4 regions of the Bradyrhizobium zhengyangense genome follow, and region 1 is predicted to be linked to each of the others. Evidence: predicted binding sites of a transcription regulator. Region 1 holds the regulator's gene; each other region holds the start of a gene.
The links. The regulator LexA, encoded in region 1, represses DNA repair genes until DNA is damaged. The targets are predictions, from matches to a motif close to TGTTCNNNNTGTGTTCNG.

Region 1 (3,963 bases):
GGTGCGCTGGCGCTGACACCCCGCGGCGACGGTTTTGCGATTCAGTCGGTGAGGGCGAGGGGCGCAAACCGCCCCTGGTCGCCGGCGGCGGCCGGCGATGGCGATTTCGAACTGACCCTCGTGCCGCGGTCGGCAGCTCCGCGCTCCAAGGACGCAACACCGTCGGAGGCCGACCTTCAGGCCGAGGATTAGAACCGATGGTTCAACCGATCGGCAGGCGCGGAGGCGTCGGACTGATATCGGAAATCACTTGCGGCTTATGCTCGCGCTCACCGAACGGCTGGGTCACCGGCAGCTGCAGCACGGTTGCGCGCTGGCCTTCGACGAGTTGGGTCACCAGCACATATTTGCCATCGGGAAATTCGATCGCGTCGTGATGACGATCGGGAATGTGCGGATCGACCTTGCCGAACTTGCCGACGCGCGAATTGATGGTGCGCGTCCAGATCCACCTGTTGTCGTAACGGACGTTGTCGGCGAAGGCGAGCTCCGTTCCCGGCAGCAGGCAGACCGCGACCGACATGTCGGCTTCGGAGGCGAAGCCGCGCGTCGAGGTGCCGCGGAAGGTTGTCGTGACAATCGTCTCGCCGACTTCTGCGGGACGCGTCGCGACGGCATGCAGGCTATAGTCACACATCGGGTGCTCCTCATCAGCGATAGAGCACCGCGCCTCTTCTGAGGCGCAGGCCTCTATCAGAGTGGAAGCTTGCAATCATATGCGATGTTGGGGGCAAATCTGCGGCTCAGATCCGCGGCTTGCAATCACAATATCTTTCCCGCGCCGATGAGGAACAAAGCCTGCTCCTGTGCATTCGGGAGACTTCGCTCTCAGCGTCCTGATGGTGCCGACCAGCCCGAATACGGCCAGGCCGACTGCGCCTGCTGCTTGACGGCGTTGCGGGCATTGCGGAATTGCTCACTCGTCGTGGCCTGTGGCGCCTTGCGAACGCGATGCTGCGGCTGCGCAGCGATGGCCTGCGACCCTGATGCCGCGATCAGCGCCATCGCGACGGTGCTCAGAATGATTTTGCGCATGGCGGTCTCCTCGGTCTTCGTTGTGGCGTGCCGGGGATGTAGCGCCGAAGAGGGGGCCGGATAATCTGTGCAGAACCTGAAGGACTATCCAGCCGGAGCGGACAATCGTCCGCTCCAATCTTAAGGGCGTGCTCGCCAGGTGCGAGCGCGGGACGAGTTCAGTATTTCCGGTACAGCCCGATCAGCTTGCCCTGGATCTTGACCCGGTTGGGCGGCAGGATCCGGACCTCGTAAGCGGCGTTTGCCGGCTCGAGCGCGATTGAAGCGCCACGGCGGCGGAAGCGCTTGAGCGTCGCTTCCTCGTCGTCGATCAGGGCCACCACGATATCGCCGGTGTCGCAGCTCTCGTTGCGCTGGATCAGCGCCATGTCGCCATCGAGAATGCCGGCGTCGACCATGGAATCACCGCGCACTTCGAGCGCGTAGTGCTCGCCCGCGCCGAGCATGTCGGGCGGGACACTGATGGTGTGGCTGCGCGTCTGCAAGGCCTCTATCGGCGTACCGGCCGCGATCCGGCCCATTACAGGAACCGCGACAGGACGCTCGCCCTCGTCGGCGGGCGGGCTCGAGGTCGTGCGCACCTTGCCGAGATTGCCCTCGATGACGCTCGGCGTGAAGCCGCGGCGGCTTCCGGCGGCCGCCTGGAGCTCGGGCAGCTTGATCACCTCGATTGCGCGGGCGCGGTTGGGCAGGCGGCGGATGAAGCCGCGCTCCTCGAGCGCGGTGATCAGGCGATGGATGCCCGACTTCGAGCGCAGATCGAGCGCATCCTTCATCTCGTCGAAGGAGGGCGGCACGCCGCTCTCCTTCAATCGCTCGCTGATGAACCGCAGGAGCTCGTATTGTTTGCGCGTTAACATCTCGACCAAAATCCCCCTGACGATGTCGTTCGATTCCGAGACGCTGAATTCAGCAATAAGCCGCTACATGCTCGAAACAAATCATGAACGGACACTATATGTTCGATACATGTTCCGCAACTGCTTAATTTACCGTGAACGCGGCAAAGTTCGCGGAACGGTTGCGAACGACGCGCTCACGCGGGCAGTCGCAACACCTCGCAAGGCGTGCCGGCTTCGGCCTTCGGCGCGAACGGGGCGCGCACGAGAAGTGCCTGTGCCGCAGCGAGATTCGCAAGCAGTGAGGAATCCTGGTGATTGACGGGAAGAGCGACGAGCGTGCCGTCATCCCGCGTCTCCAGACGCGCACGCAAATAATCCTCGCGCTGGTCATTGGCGCTGACGTCGCGGCCGAGCACGGCGCGTTCGCGGCGATGATGAATCACTGAACGGCCCGACATCGCGCGAATCAGCGGCACCAGGAACAGGAAGCCGCAGACATAGGATGACACGGGATTGCCGGGCAGGCCGATCACGCGCATCGGCCCGAGCTGCCCGTTCATCATCGGCTTGCCCGGCCGCATCGCGATCTTCCAGAACGCCATCGAGATACCTTCGTTCGTCAGCGCCTGCTGCACCAGATCGTGGTCGCCGACAGACGCTCCGCCGGTCGTGATCAGGATGTCGGCACCGGATTCGCGCGCGCGGCGGATGCCCGATGTGGTGGCGGCAAGCGTGTCGGCGGCAACGCCGAGATCGATGGTGTCGGCCCCCTCGCTGCGGGCGAGGGCGTGCAGGGCGTAGCCGTTGGAATAGACGATCTGGCCGTGGCCGGGCGTCGAGCCCGGCATCACCAGCTCGTCGCCGGTCGCGAGAATCGCGACCTTCGGACGGCGGCGGACGGCAAGCTGCGGGTGGTTCATGCCGGCGGCGAGCGCAAGGTCGCGCTCGGTCAGGCGCGTACCCTTGTGCAGGAGCACCTCACCCTCGCGGAAGTCGATCCCGGCGGGGCGGATGTGCCGCCCGGTGACGGCGGCTTCCTTGATCGTGATGCGCTTGCCGTCCGCGATGGTGTCCTCCTGGATCACGACCGCATCCGCGCCGGCGGGAACGACGCCGCCGGTGAAGATCCGTACGGCATCGCCAGCGCCGACTGTTCCAGCAAACGGGCGGCCGGCTGCGACCTCGCCGATGACCGTAAGCTGTGCATCAACCTTCGCCGCATCGGCCGCGCGGACGGCATAGCCATCCATCGCCGACATGGCCTCGGGCGGCTGCGTCCGCCGCGCGGCAACGTCGCGCGCGAGCACGCGATGGAACGCCTGATCCAGTGCGATCATTTCCTCTGCCAAAGGCTCTGCACCGGCGAGCACGGCGGCAAGCGCATCGGAAACCGGCATCAGGGCCACGGCGTACTCCCGCAACAAGATCGAAGGACTCGGTCGGCGAGGTTTTAGCCGAGCGGAGAGGCCGAGGCAAAAGGGGGTATATTGCCGCGAAGCTTACGCTTCGGGCAGGGCTGGTGTCCGCGACGTGATCCGGAAGGCGCGGCAGACCGACACGAGGACAGGCAGCCTGCGCGCAGCGTTACGACCGCGTAATGGGATTTGCCCTTGCCGCGTTTCCGTCTTCAGCGACGTCGGGAGCCTTGGGGCCTTGATCCTTGTCGGGCATAGGATCGGCTTGGGCCTTCAAGTCGGCCGCCTTGCTCATCAGCTTGGCGGAAAGCTCGGAATCCGAGGTAGTCTTGGCGAATTTGACCAGCAGGGAGGCCTGCTTGGTGAGGTAGGTTTTGCCCAACACGATGATATTTCCGTCCGTAGAATTCCCAACGGACTCATGAGTCCGGAAGCGGGTATTCGTTCCCGGAACTCTGTACAAAATTGCACAAAGGGCTTTGGTTCCTCGCTTCCGGTCGAAATTGTTCCGGAATTTGCCGCCGGATCAGATCCCCAGCGCCTTCAGCGCAAGGCCGACGTCGTGGGGTGAGGTCACATGGACCGCGGTCAGGCCGCGGGCGCGCGCGCCTTCGATGTTCTCGGCAAGGTCATCGAAGAACACGATCCGGCTGGCCGGCACGCCCATCGCG
Region 2 (3,963 bases), on a different contig from region 1:
TCGCGGAACAGGCGGTCAATCACGGCGCTTCGCGTTACCGGACGTCCGGTTTCGACCGTGATCGCGCGCACCACGCCGTCAGTGCGGAAGAACGCGGCTTCCAGCCGCCGCGCGCCCTTGCCCTGCTTCTCCATGGCGACGATCAACGTGTTAGCGAGCCGCGACAGCGTCATCGCGATCATGGTGTCGGTCGCGATCGGCTCGGCAAAGCGTTTTTCCACGATGTAATCGGGCAGCGGCTTGCGAGGGCTGATCGGCGCATCGCCCTGTCCCAGCGCATGCGCAAGCAGCGTGGAGAACCGCGCACCGAACCGCGCCGTGATTTCGCTCGGGGTGCGCGAGGCGACATCGCCGATGGTCTTCAGACCGGCACGGCGCAAGCCGGTGGTGATCGCCTCATCCGCACCGAGTGCGGACACCGGAAACCGGTCGATCGCCGCTGCCTCCCCGCCATCGGCAACGATGCTGCCCGCGGCCTGCCGCGTCAGCGTGCGCGCGCAGACCGAGGTGCCGGCAACGGCTGCGCTGACGACAAAGCCTTGTCGACCGAGCGCCCGGACCAGCGTCTGCAACAAGGCCGCCTCGCCACCGAACAGATGCGCGCAGCCGGTGATATCGAGGAACAGGCCGTGCGGCGCATCGAGCGCCACCAGCGGCGTGAAGCGGTCGCACCAGTCGGCGATGTCGCTGAGCGTCTTGGCATCGGCGACGACATCGGCGTCGAACACTTTCAGGTCCGGACACATCGCTCGCGCATTGGCCAGCGGCTGGCCGATATGCAGACCCAAACGTTCGGCAGCTTCGTCCAGCGCATGGATCACCAGCGCATTGTTGTCCTTGATGACAACGATGCTCGGCGCATTGGTCTTACCCAGCCCGGCGCTGCTGAAGAACCGCTGGATCCGGTCGATGGGCAGGCGTGGCAGCCACAGGCTGAGGATACGCCGACGGTTCACTGAACTGGCACTCATCACACTTCCATTCCATGATCCACCGGCCGCACGGGCCATGACGATTGCGCAACAGCTCGACATCGAAGCGCGGCGCGCCCCAGGCACTCCATGCTGAACCCGGCGGCGAATGCGCCGCGCGCAGCATCCATCTGGTCTCCGCGGTCGAAGGCAGCGGCTGCGCCGCCATCCGCAGCAACAGGCCAGTGACGCCTGAGCCTTGCGCGGCCAGCGTCAGCTTGCGGCTCGCCACCAGGTCGAACTGCCTGGTCTCGCCCCAGAGCTCGAGCACGACGGCGCCGAGCGCATCGCAGGCGAGCGCATCGGCCGAGGTGCGCAGCGCGCTCTCGACGTCAGCCGCACGCACCATCACCACGCGACGCGGATCGAGGCCGAGCTCGGCGAGCCCGCTCATCGACAGCGCGCCGGTCTCGATCTGCGAGAAATCCTGCCGAACCCACAATAGCGGCCGCTGCGTCGTGACGCGGCCCGCAAGCCCCGTGACAAAGCCCGTCGCGGCCGCACCCTGGCGCCCTTCGCAAAACACCTCGTGGATCGCCGCGCGCGCGAGCCCGCCTTTCAAGGCGCGATCGACCTCACCGTGACCGAGCGCGACGCGGTCGTGATGATGCACGACCTCCGCTGTCTCGATCCGTTCGATCTGGCTGCGCAAGGTCGCAAGCGCGCTCATGCGTGCGCCGCTCATGCTCGCCGCTCCCTAGAGATTGATGCCGTGGCTTTCAAAAGAAGAACCAACGGCTGGCTCATTTGTTCATGATATGTTCTAATATAAAGCTAACGGCAGCCGAAGAGTCAATCGAATTGGCGCGCCAAAGATTCATGAGCGGAATCAAAGAGATTCAAACATGGACGTACAACGCAAACTGGAAATTCTCGCGGATGCCGCCAAGTACGACGCGTCCTGCGCCTCCAGCGGCACCGAGAAGCGGGATTCCAGCGACGGCAAGGGCATGGGTTCGACCGCGCCGGGCATGGGCATCTGCCATTCCTACGCGCCGGACGGACGCTGCATCTCGCTGCTCAAGGTGCTGCTGACCAACGCCTGCAATTACGATTGCCTCTATTGCGTCAACCGCGCTTCCTCCAACGTGCCGCGCGCCCGCTTCACCGTCGACGAGGTGGTCAAGCTGACGCTGGACTTCTACCGACGCAATTACATCGAGGGACTGTTTCTCTCCTCCGGCATCATTCGCAGCCCCGACTACACGATGGAGCAAGTGGTGAGCGTCGCGCGAAAACTGCGCGAGGAACATCACTTCCGCGGCTACATCCATCTCAAGACCATTCCGGAGGCCGACGACGCGCTGATCACGGAAGCCGGCAAATATGCCGACCGTCTTTCCATCAACATCGAGATGCCCGAAGCGGCGAGCTTGCAGCAATTCGCGCCGGAGAAGGACGTGCGCGCGATCCGCCGCACCATGGGCCGGCTGCGACTCAAGCTGGACGAGGCCGAGGACGATCGCGCCGCGAAAACGAGAGCGAAGCCGCAGCGCTTCGCGCCGGCCGGACAAAGCACGCAGATGATCGTCGGCGCAGACAGCGCGAACGACCACACCATTCTCCATACCAGTGCCAATCTCTACGGCTCCTATCGACTGAGGCGCGTCTACTATTCCGCCTTCAGCCCGATCCCGGACGCCAGCCGCGCTTTGCCTCTGGTCAAGCCGCCACTGCTGCGCGAGCACCGGCTCTACCAGGCCGATTGGCTGATGCGCTTCTACGGCTTCGATGTTGCGGAGATCGTCGACGACAGCGCCATGCTGCCGCTCGACATCGATCCCAAGCTCGCCTGGGCGCTGCGCCATCGCGACCGCTTCCCGCTCGACGTCAACCGCGCCAGCCGCGAGGAGCTGCTGCGGGTGCCAGGCTTCGGTACCAAGGCGGTCGAGCGCATTATCGCGACGCGGCGCACCACCACGATCCGCCTCTCCGATCTGGCGCGGCTACACGTGCCCCGTCACAAAGCGCTGCCGTTCATCATCCTCAGCGATCATCACCCTACGCCGCATCGTCTCGATGCTGCCGGGCTGATCGAACGATTCAAGCCGAAAGCAACGCAATTGGGGTTTGGATTCTGATGCAGTACATCACCCTCGACAGCGAAACCGATTTCGACGGCTGGCGCAAAGCCGCACGCAGCCTCGTGCTTCATCATGTGCAGCCCGCCGATGTCACCTGGGCCGTGCAAGGCGACGACGCCGATTTGTTTGCGCCGCCCGCACCGTCGCCGATCCTCGAAGTGAATGACGGCACGTTCAATGTATCAGGCAAATTCGTCGATCTCGCGAAATCGGCAATCCTGCATCGCGATCGCGAGCGCTTTGCGATTCTCTATCGCCTGCTCTGGCGGCTGAAGGACCATCACGATCTCATCGAGGTCGCGACCGATCCCGACATCGCGCTGGTGACGGCGATGGCACGCGCGGTCCATCGCGACGAGCACAAGATGCACGCCTTCGTGCGCTTTCGCGAGATCGGCCGGGAACGCGCCGCGCATTACGTCGCGTGGTTCGAGCCGGAACATCACATCGTCGAGCTCGCCGCGCCATTCTTCGCAAGACGCTTTGCCGACATGCCCTGGTCGATCCTGACGCCCGATCTCTGCGCGCATTGGGATGGCCACGCGCTCTCATTCACGCCTGGCGTGAGCAAGAGCGAGGCGCCAAGCGAAGACCGGCTGGAGGAAACCTGGCGGCGCTATTACGCCAGCATCTTCAATCCGGCACGGCTCAAGGTGAAAGCGATGCAGACGGAGATGCCGAAAAAATATTGGAGGAACCTGCCCGAGGCCTCGATCATTAAGCCCTTGATCGAGGACGCGGAGCGCATGACCGGTGCTATGATCGCCAATGCCGCGACCGATCCGCACAAGCCTCAGAAGCGGCCGGAGGCCCCGATGACACGCAAGACGGCTGCCGATGATCTCGAAGCCCTCCGCGAGGAGGCCGCGCATTGCCGCGCCTGCCCGCTCTACAAGGACGCAACACAA
Region 3 (3,963 bases), on a different contig from region 1:
ACAAAGATGCGGTAATCGGCCGGGCCGTCAGTGGAAAGATAGATCACCGGGCCACCATCGACAGGTTGCGCTGCGATGGTGATGAGGCGGTTCGCTGGATTGGCCTGGCAGGAATCGGGCTCAGAACCGAGACCATCGTCCACGACCGCGAAGTCCGCAGTATCTGGGTCATCGGTGATCTGAACCCGGACCGTGGCGCGCGACAGATCGTCGGTGAAGGCGACATGGACGCCGGCGGTCCAGAACAGGGAGGTCAGCTCGACCGAGGTGTCGCCGAGGGCGATGCAGGGTTGCGAGACCGATCCGATCTCGCTGCGGGCGAACACCGCAGCCGCCAACAGGGGAACCACTGAGGCCAGGATCTTGAAACGCAACATGACACGCTACTCGCCAGGCCCTGATGGAACTGATGGGCCTTATGGTTTGCAGAGCGTAAAGGAAACTCGTTACCACCGGGTTGATGCGCGGGATGATCAGGCGAGCTGGCGCACATCCTCCGCGAGTGCGCGGTACGACAGCGCTTCGGCGAGATGCAGCCGGCCGATCCTGTCCGCGCCATCGAGGTCGGCGAGCGTGCGTGCCACCCGCAGCACCCGGTGATAGCCGCGCGCCGACAGCCGCATGGTCTCGGCAGCATCGCGCAGCAGTTTCTGCCCCTGCGCGTCGGGCTTGGCGATGTCCTCAAGTACCGCGGCCGGCGCTTCGGCATTGGTGCGGACCTGCGGCAGGCCCGCCTCCGCGTAACGCGCGAGCTGGATATCGCGCGCCGCCGCCACGCGCGCGGCGACCTCAGCGGAGCCTTCGGTCGCTGGCGGCAGGATCAGATCGGCTGCGGTGACAGCAGGGACTTCGATGCGCAGGTCGATGCGATCCATCAGCGGGCCGGAAATGCGCGCCTGATAATCGCCGGTGCAGCGGTCGATGCGGCCGCGCTTGCAGGCATAGCCGGGCTCGAACGCATTGCCGCAGCGGCAGGGATTCATCGCGGCGACCAGCATGAAGCGGGCAGGGTAGGTGACGCGGTGATTGGCGCGCGACACCGACACCTCGCCATTCTCCAAGGGCTGGCGCAGCGAATCCAGCACGCGCGGATCGAACTCGGGCAGCTCGTCGAGGAACAGCACGCCCTGATGCGCCAGCGAGATCTCGCCGGGCTTTGCGCGCGCGCCGCCGCCGGTGAGTGCGGCCATGCTGGCGGAATGATGCGGCGAGCGGAACGGCCGCCGCGATGTCAGCGCGCCGCCCTCGATCTCGCCGGCGACGGAGGCGATCATCGAGACCTCGAGCAGTTCGCCGGGCGACAGCGGCGGCAGGATCGAGGGCAGGCGCGCGGCCAGCATTGATTTGCCGGCACCGGGCGCGCCGATCATCAAGAGGTGATGTCCGCCCGCGGCTGCGATCTCCAGCGCGCGCTTGGCGCTTTCCTGGCCCTTGATGTCGCGCAAATCGAGCAGCGAGCTTGCGGCTTCATGCACTTTCGGCACGGGCCGCGACAGCACCTGCGTGCCCTTGAAATGGTTGGCGATCTGAATCAGCGAGTGCGCGGCGACGATCTCGATGTCGGGGCTCGCCCAAGCTGCCTCAGAGCCGCAGGCGGCGGGGCAGATCAAGCCTTCCTCGCGCGTGTTGGCGCCGATCGCGGCGGGCAATACGCCGGCGACTGGTGCGATCGAGCCGTCGAGGCCGAGCTCACCGAGCACGGTAAAGCCGGTCAGCGCATCCGGCGGAATCGCACCGATCGCCGCCATCAGTCCGAGCGCGATCGGCAGGTCGTAATGGCTGCCTTCCTTCGGGACGTCGGCGGGTGCGAGATTGACGGTGATCCGACGCGCCGGCAGCGCCAGCCCCGAAGCGATCAGCGCCGATCGGACGCGCTCGCGCGCCTCCGACACCGCCTTGTCCGGCAGGCCGACGATGGCAAAGGCCGGCAGACCCGGCGCGACCTGCACCTGCACATCGACCGCGCGGGCCTCGATTCCCTCAAAGGCGACTGTCGAAACCCGCTGGACCATGCTGCCCCCCTTGCACAATTAGGGGTAGCAGAGCGGGACTGACTTGACAAGAACAATACGGGAACATGAATGAGGGCCCCGGCGGTTCCTAACATCAGGTAAACGGGACCAGGACACTAAGCTTCGACTACGCCTCGAATGCGAACGGCTCTCCTCAGCACATCCCAACGAATGTCCGCTACTCCTAGAGGTGCGGGATGGGCCGTGATCTAACGGGTGAACAATTCAAATGCTTGCAAATCGCCGCAGAAGCGAACGACGGGTGTGCAGCCGGCTGGCCAAGATTCATCTTGGCGCGGGCTCGCTGCCGCGGGACTGCACGATCACCGATATCTCGGACGGGGGCGTGAAAGTGGTGGCGGAATTCCTGGAAGTGCCGCCGCAGTTCACCATCATCTTCGCGCCGGATTACTCCCGCCAATGCCGCCTGCGCTGGCGCATCGGCTGCGAATTCGGTGCGGAATTCACCGACTAGGTCACATAAGGACGCGTCCTTAACCGGACTTTAGCGTTAATCGGCAAAGCATCTCTGATCAGTCCGCCGGCGGTGATCAGAGTATGTCCAAGCGTTCGTCCCTTGCCTCGTCCCCGGCGAGATTCCTGCTTCCCGCACTCGCGGTGCTTGCCCTCGGCGGCTGCCAGACCACGAGCCTGGACGACGTGACCGGTGCGCTCGGCGGCCGGTCCGAGCCTGTCGCCGCGGCCGATGGCAAGCCGGATATGGGCGCCTTGCGCGAGCGCTATCGTGCCAAGCCGAACGATCCCAATATCGTCCTCGAATATGGCAAGGCGCTGCGTGACGGCGGCCAGCACGCCCAGGCGGTCGCCGTGTTCGAGCAGGCCGTGCTCGCCCATCCCAGCAACAAGGCGCTGCTCGCCGGTTACGGCCGTGCGCTCGCCGACAATGGAAATTTCCAGCAGGCTTTTGACGTGCTGGGCCGCGCGCATACGCCCGAGGATCCCGATTGGCGCATCCTGTCGGCGCAGGGCGCGGCGCTCGACCAGCTCGGCCGCAACGAGGAAGCGCAGCAATATTACGCCACGGCGCTGAAGATCGTGCCCGAGGAGCCGACGGTGCTGTCCAATCTCGGCCTGTCATACATGCTGCAGAACAACCTGCCGAAGGCCGAACAGGTGCTCGGCCGCGCCTATCAACGCAATCAGAGCAATGCGCGGATCCGTGCCAATCTCGCGCTGGTGTTGGGATTGCAGGGCCGCGAGACCGAGGCTGAAATCCTCGTGAAGGCAGATTTGCCTCCCGACCAGGCCGCGGCCAAGATCACGGCGCTGCGGCAGCTGCTGGCGAAGAAGCAGCAGCAGCGGGCGGAGAAATAATCCACCGCCGTTGCCGGCTGTTTACGACGCCTTGCGATGCGGCGCGGATCCGCGCCCCGTCTTGCCCTTCAGCCGCTTCAGCAGCGGTCCGAGCAGCGAGCGCTTCGGTTTTTTCACCTCGCCGCGCCCGGCGAGCCGGTTGGCCATGTTCTGGAACAGCTCGGTGGTGCGGTGGCTCTTGGAGACCTCCGCGATCATCTGGCCGTTGTTGGCCGCGGTCGAGAACAGTTTCGAGTCGAACGGAATCACCGCGAGCGGCTGGCTTTCCATGGTCTTGGCGAACGCCTTGACCTCGATCTCGGCCCGCTTGTGCATGCCGACCTGGTTGATGCAATAGAGCGGCGGCCGGTCGTTCGGCCGCGCCGTTTTCAGCACCGTCAGCATGTTCTTGGTGTTGCGCAGATTGGCGAGATCAGGCTCGGCCACGATGACGATGTCGTCGGCGTTGACCAGCGCGCGCTTGGTCCAGGCCGACCATTGATGCGGCACGTCGAGCACGATGCAGGGCGTGGTCATGCGCAGCGTGTCGAAGATCGCATCGAACGCTTCCGCGCCGAAATCATAGACGCGATCCAGCGTCGCGGGCGCTGCAAGCAGGCTGAGGTGCTCGGTGCAT
Region 4 (3,963 bases), on a different contig from region 1:
CGTCTTCTTGATGTCCTGCTTGGAGCAGACCTGCTTGGCCATCGGCGAGACGTTGTTGTTCATCTCCTTGTCGACGGCCTCATCGGTGCAATGCTGCATGGTCATCTCCGGCATCGCAGAGCCTGATCTGACCATCTTCATTTCCCAGAGACCGGCCTTGCGCACCGGCAGATCGTCGGCAAAGGCGCCACTCGCCGACACCGCGAGGCAAACGGCTGATCCGAGCAAAGCGAGCTTGCGCGTCATGCGAGAGACTCCCGGGCTGAAATGGCCTAGCTTTTTCTTTGGCGTGACCTTGTCGGCGTTCCGAAATGCCTCAATAGAGCGTGCGGATCGGCCGGTCGGCGGCGCCATAGGGCACCCAGCGGCAGGAGAATGAGATGTAGCCGCCCTCATAGGCCTGCACCGCGAGGAATTTCACCACCTTGCCGTAGCGCGCGCAGTGATCGACCGCGACCTGGCGCGCATCGACCTGCGTCGCCATCGAATAGGCGATGATGCCGCCGGTGTCGTTGCCCTTGAACGGCGGCACCGGCAGGAGGTCGGCGCGCGCCGACTGGCTCGCCATCATACCCGAGACAAAAACCAGGCTGGCAAGAAGGCCCGCGGCCGCAATGATTCGCATTCCCGTCACTCCGATTGGTTGGCAACAGTTTACGGTGCCCGCGCAGCGGTGAAAAGAACGGAAGGCCTGTCGGCAGCGACGTTGTGATCAACTCCTGGCCAAGTGTTGCCGCGCTGCACTTGACCTCCCCCGCCCTTCGCGGCACCGTCCGGTCCTCACAGATCATGCTGTCTGGATTGCCCATGCGCGCCCCCTCCCCGAAATCGCTCCGCTTTGCCGCCGTTCTCGGCCTCGTGTTCGGGGCGCTGTCGCTCGGTCAGGCCAAGGCGGCCAATCCGCTGGAGCTGAACTTCTGGCTGAGCGGGCCGCGTTACGACGGCAATGTCGCCGAATGCGACAAGGCACTGCCGACGATCTCGACCCAGTTCTGGGAGAAGGAAAGCTCGTTCTGGAATTCGCCGCTGCAGATCACGGGCTTCGCAAACGTTCACGAGACCGCCTTCCGCCCCTGGGCATCGGACAACATTCCGCGCCGCTACTGCACCGGCGAGGCCATGCTCACTGACGGCAAGATGCGCCGGGTGCACTTCTCGATCATCGAGGATGGCGGCTTTGCCGGCTACGGCCAGGGCGTCGAATGGTGCGTGGTCGGGCTCGACCGCAACTGGGCCTACAATCCGTCCTGCCGCGCCGCAAAGCCCTGAGTCGAAGCGCCTGATTCGGGCCGATCCAGCGACCTGCGCGTCGGTCGCTCGAAATTTGTTCTTGAAATGTTCTTGATGGCTGCTAGGCTGATTGCACAGTCTAGTTGAGAGGCGTCTCCATGTTTCATTTTAGATTGCAATCGATCTCCCGTCTCGTGATCTCGCTGACCTTTGCCGGGCTGATCTCGCTGGGCGGCGGCGCCAACGCGCAGGACAAGCGGCAGAACGCGCCCGGCGAATTCGACTTCTATGTGCTATCATTGTCGTGGTCGCCGTCGTTCTGCGAGGAAGCGGCCGAGCGCGGTCGCAGTGGCGGGCGTTCGAACATCCAGTGCGAGGGACGGCCCTATTCCTTTGTGGTGCACGGGCTGTGGCCGCAATATGAGAGCGGCTTTCCGGAATATTGCCAGCGGCCGTCACCGCGGCTGAACCGTAACATCGTCTCCTCGATGCTGGATTTGATGCCGGCGCCAGGCCTGATCTTCAACGAGTGGGACAAGCATGGCACCTGCTCCGGGCTCGACGGCCGCAACTATTTCGAGACGATCCGCAAAGCCCGCGCCGTGATCAAGATTCCGGTCGAATATCTTGACCTGTCGCAGGCCAAGACCGTCGCGCCTGGCGAGGTCGAAGAAGCCTTCATCAAGGCCAATCCGGGCCTGAGCAACGCAGCCGTCTCGGTCACCTGCAACCGGACGAGGCTCTCCGAGGTTCGCATCTGCCTCAGCAAGGACCTGCAATTCCGCGCCTGCGAGGAGCTCGAACGCCACAGCTGTCGCCGCGACCAGGTGACCATGCCGCCAATCAGGGGCGGTTAGTTCCGTCATCGCGAGCCACCGGGTCCGCGTGTAGCGCGGTCCGATGACAGGCTCCGCGAAGCAATCCAGACTGCCGCCGCGGTTGGATTCTGGATTGCTTCGCTGCGCTCGCAATGACAAGGGGTTAGGATCGCGCCAGAACAACGTAGTCCTAATCTCATGAACTACCGCCACGCCTTTCACGCCGGCAACTTCGCCGATGTCATCAAGCACATCGTGCTGGCGCGCATCCTCACTTATTTGCAGGACAAGCCGGCCGCCTTCCGGGTCATCGACACCCATGCGGGTGCTGGCCTCTATGATCTCGACAGCGACGAGGCGCGCCGCAGCGGCGAGTGGCTGACCGGGATCGCGCGACTGCTGCAGGCGCGCCTCTCAAACGAGACAGTGGCGCTGACCAAGCCCTATCTGGACATCGTGCGCGCCTTCAATCCGAAGGGCGAGCTCAAGGCTTATCCGGGCTCGCCCCTGATCGCCCGTGGCCTGATGCGGCCGCAGGACCGGCTCGTGGCCTGCGAGCTGGAGCCGAAGGCGCGCAAGGCGCTGATCGATGTGCTGCGGCGCGACGAACAGGCGCGCGTGGTCGATCTCGACGGCTGGATGGCGCTGCCGGCTTTCGTGCCGCCGAAGGAGCGGCGCGGACTCGTGCTGATCGACCCGCCCTTCGAGGCGAAAGACGAGTTCGAAAGTCTGGGCGAGGCCTTCTCCACCGCCTTCGCGAAATGGCCGACCGGTATCTATGTAATCTGGTACCCTGCCAAATCCAGGCGCGCCACCGACGCGCTGGCGCAGCTCGTGGCACGCACCGCAGCGGCAGCAAAGACTCCGGGAAAATGTCTTCGCCTCGAATTCAGCGTCGCGCCGCAGCTTGATGGTGCGGCCCTCACCTCGGCCGGACTTCTGATCGTCAATCCGCCCTACACGCTGCAAGGCGAGCTCAAGACGATCCTGCCCGAGCTGGAAATGCCGCTCGGCCAAGGTGGGGCTGCCAGATTCCGATTGGAGATACCGCGCCCGTAACACTCCGGCATTCTTGGGAAAAATATGCAGGAGCGGTAGTCAATCTGCAAAGAACCGTATTATGCTGTTTCCGTGACTGGCTTTACGTTCCGCTTCCGCGAATGGTTGCGGCGGAGTGAAGGCCTAAGAAAGATCCCGGTCGGACCGATGGGTCCGCCTAAGGATGGCCAGCTCTCCCGGGCTTCGTAACGCCCGGTCATGTCGCGGCGCGCGTCTGCGTTGCGACGGAGGAGCAATGAGGGGGAGTTTCCCGATGGCCAATACGGGAACGGTCAAGTTCTTCAACGGCGAGCGCGGCTATGGCTTCATCAAGCCGGACGATGGCGGTCGCGATGTCTTCGTTCACATCACAGCAGTGGAGCGGGCGGGACTGAAGGACCTTGCCGAAGGACAGCGTATCACGTTCGAAGTCGAACCGGACAAGAAGGGGAAGGGGCCGAAGGCGGTCAATCTCGTGATCCTATCGTAGCGGACCTGCCCCAAAAAAACCTGACGCAAAAAAAGTCCCGGCCGCGAGCGGCCGGGAGGCTTCAGTCCGGTATTTTCTTATTTCGCTATCAGAAGTGATAATTCACGCCTGCGCGCACAACGCTGGCGCTATAGCCATTTGAGACGCCTGTAATCGCGAACTGACTCGACGATAGGTCGATGTAGAGATATTCGAGCTTCGCGCTCCAGTTCGGCGCAAGGCCGACTTCCGCGCCGACGCCGGCGGTCCAGCCCGCCGTCGTGTGCGACTCCGTCCAGCCGAAAGTCTGCGCGCGCAGCTCACCGAAGGAGAGGCCGGCGGTGCCGTAGACCAGAACGTTGCTGAAGGCATAGCCGGCGCGGCCGCGCAGCGTGCCGAACCAGGGAT

Region 2: a site for LexA is predicted at 1,720-1,737, ahead of L6639_RS22590 (putative DNA modification/repair radical SAM protein). Genes of this name have one in related genera too.
Region 3: a site for LexA is predicted at 2,061-2,078, ahead of L6639_RS08990 (YifB family Mg chelatase-like AAA ATPase). Genes of this name have one in related genera too.
Region 4: a site for LexA is predicted at 1,326-1,343, ahead of L6639_RS26070 (ribonuclease T2 family protein). Genes of this name have one in related genera too.

The regions. Positions count from the first base shown of each region.
Region 1 covers NZ_JAKLTZ010000003.1:555,142-559,104, forward strand. Annotated here, with positions in the region: gene L6639_RS13245 (ComEC/Rec2 family competence protein) at 1-192, shown strand, start outside; gene L6639_RS13250 (hypothetical protein) at 203-637, opposite strand; gene L6639_RS13255 (hypothetical protein) at 829-1,035, opposite strand; gene lexA (transcriptional repressor LexA) at 1,194-1,895, opposite strand; gene L6639_RS13265 (molybdopterin molybdotransferase MoeA) at 2,072-3,283, opposite strand; gene L6639_RS13270 (hypothetical protein) at 3,462-3,677, opposite strand; gene L6639_RS13275 (HAD-IA family hydrolase) at 3,819-3,963, opposite strand, start outside.
Region 2 covers NZ_JAKLTZ010000005.1:538,315-542,277, reverse strand. Annotated here, with positions in the region: gene L6639_RS22600 (Y-family DNA polymerase) at 1-971, opposite strand, end outside; gene L6639_RS22595 (ImuA family protein) at 868-1,656, opposite strand; gene L6639_RS22590 (putative DNA modification/repair radical SAM protein) at 1,817-3,052, shown strand; gene L6639_RS22585 (UdgX family uracil-DNA binding protein) at 3,052-3,963, shown strand, end outside.
Region 3 covers NZ_JAKLTZ010000002.1:798,725-802,687, reverse strand. Annotated here, with positions in the region: gene L6639_RS08995 (hypothetical protein) at 1-377, opposite strand, end outside; gene L6639_RS08990 (YifB family Mg chelatase-like AAA ATPase) at 474-2,012, opposite strand; gene L6639_RS08985 (PilZ domain-containing protein) at 2,242-2,487, shown strand; gene L6639_RS08980 (tetratricopeptide repeat protein) at 2,571-3,347, shown strand; gene L6639_RS08975 (CpaE/TadZ family protein) at 3,369-3,963, opposite strand, start outside.
Region 4 covers NZ_JAKLTZ010000007.1:130,397-134,359, forward strand. Annotated here, with positions in the region: gene L6639_RS26055 (DUF3617 domain-containing protein) at 1-246, opposite strand, end outside; gene L6639_RS26060 (hypothetical protein) at 317-625, opposite strand; gene L6639_RS26065 (hypothetical protein) at 808-1,269, shown strand; gene L6639_RS26070 (ribonuclease T2 family protein) at 1,389-2,087, shown strand; gene L6639_RS26075 (23S rRNA (adenine(2030)-N(6))-methyltransferase RlmJ) at 2,247-3,107, shown strand; gene L6639_RS26080 (cold-shock protein) at 3,361-3,576, shown strand; gene L6639_RS26085 (outer membrane protein) at 3,665-3,963, opposite strand, start outside.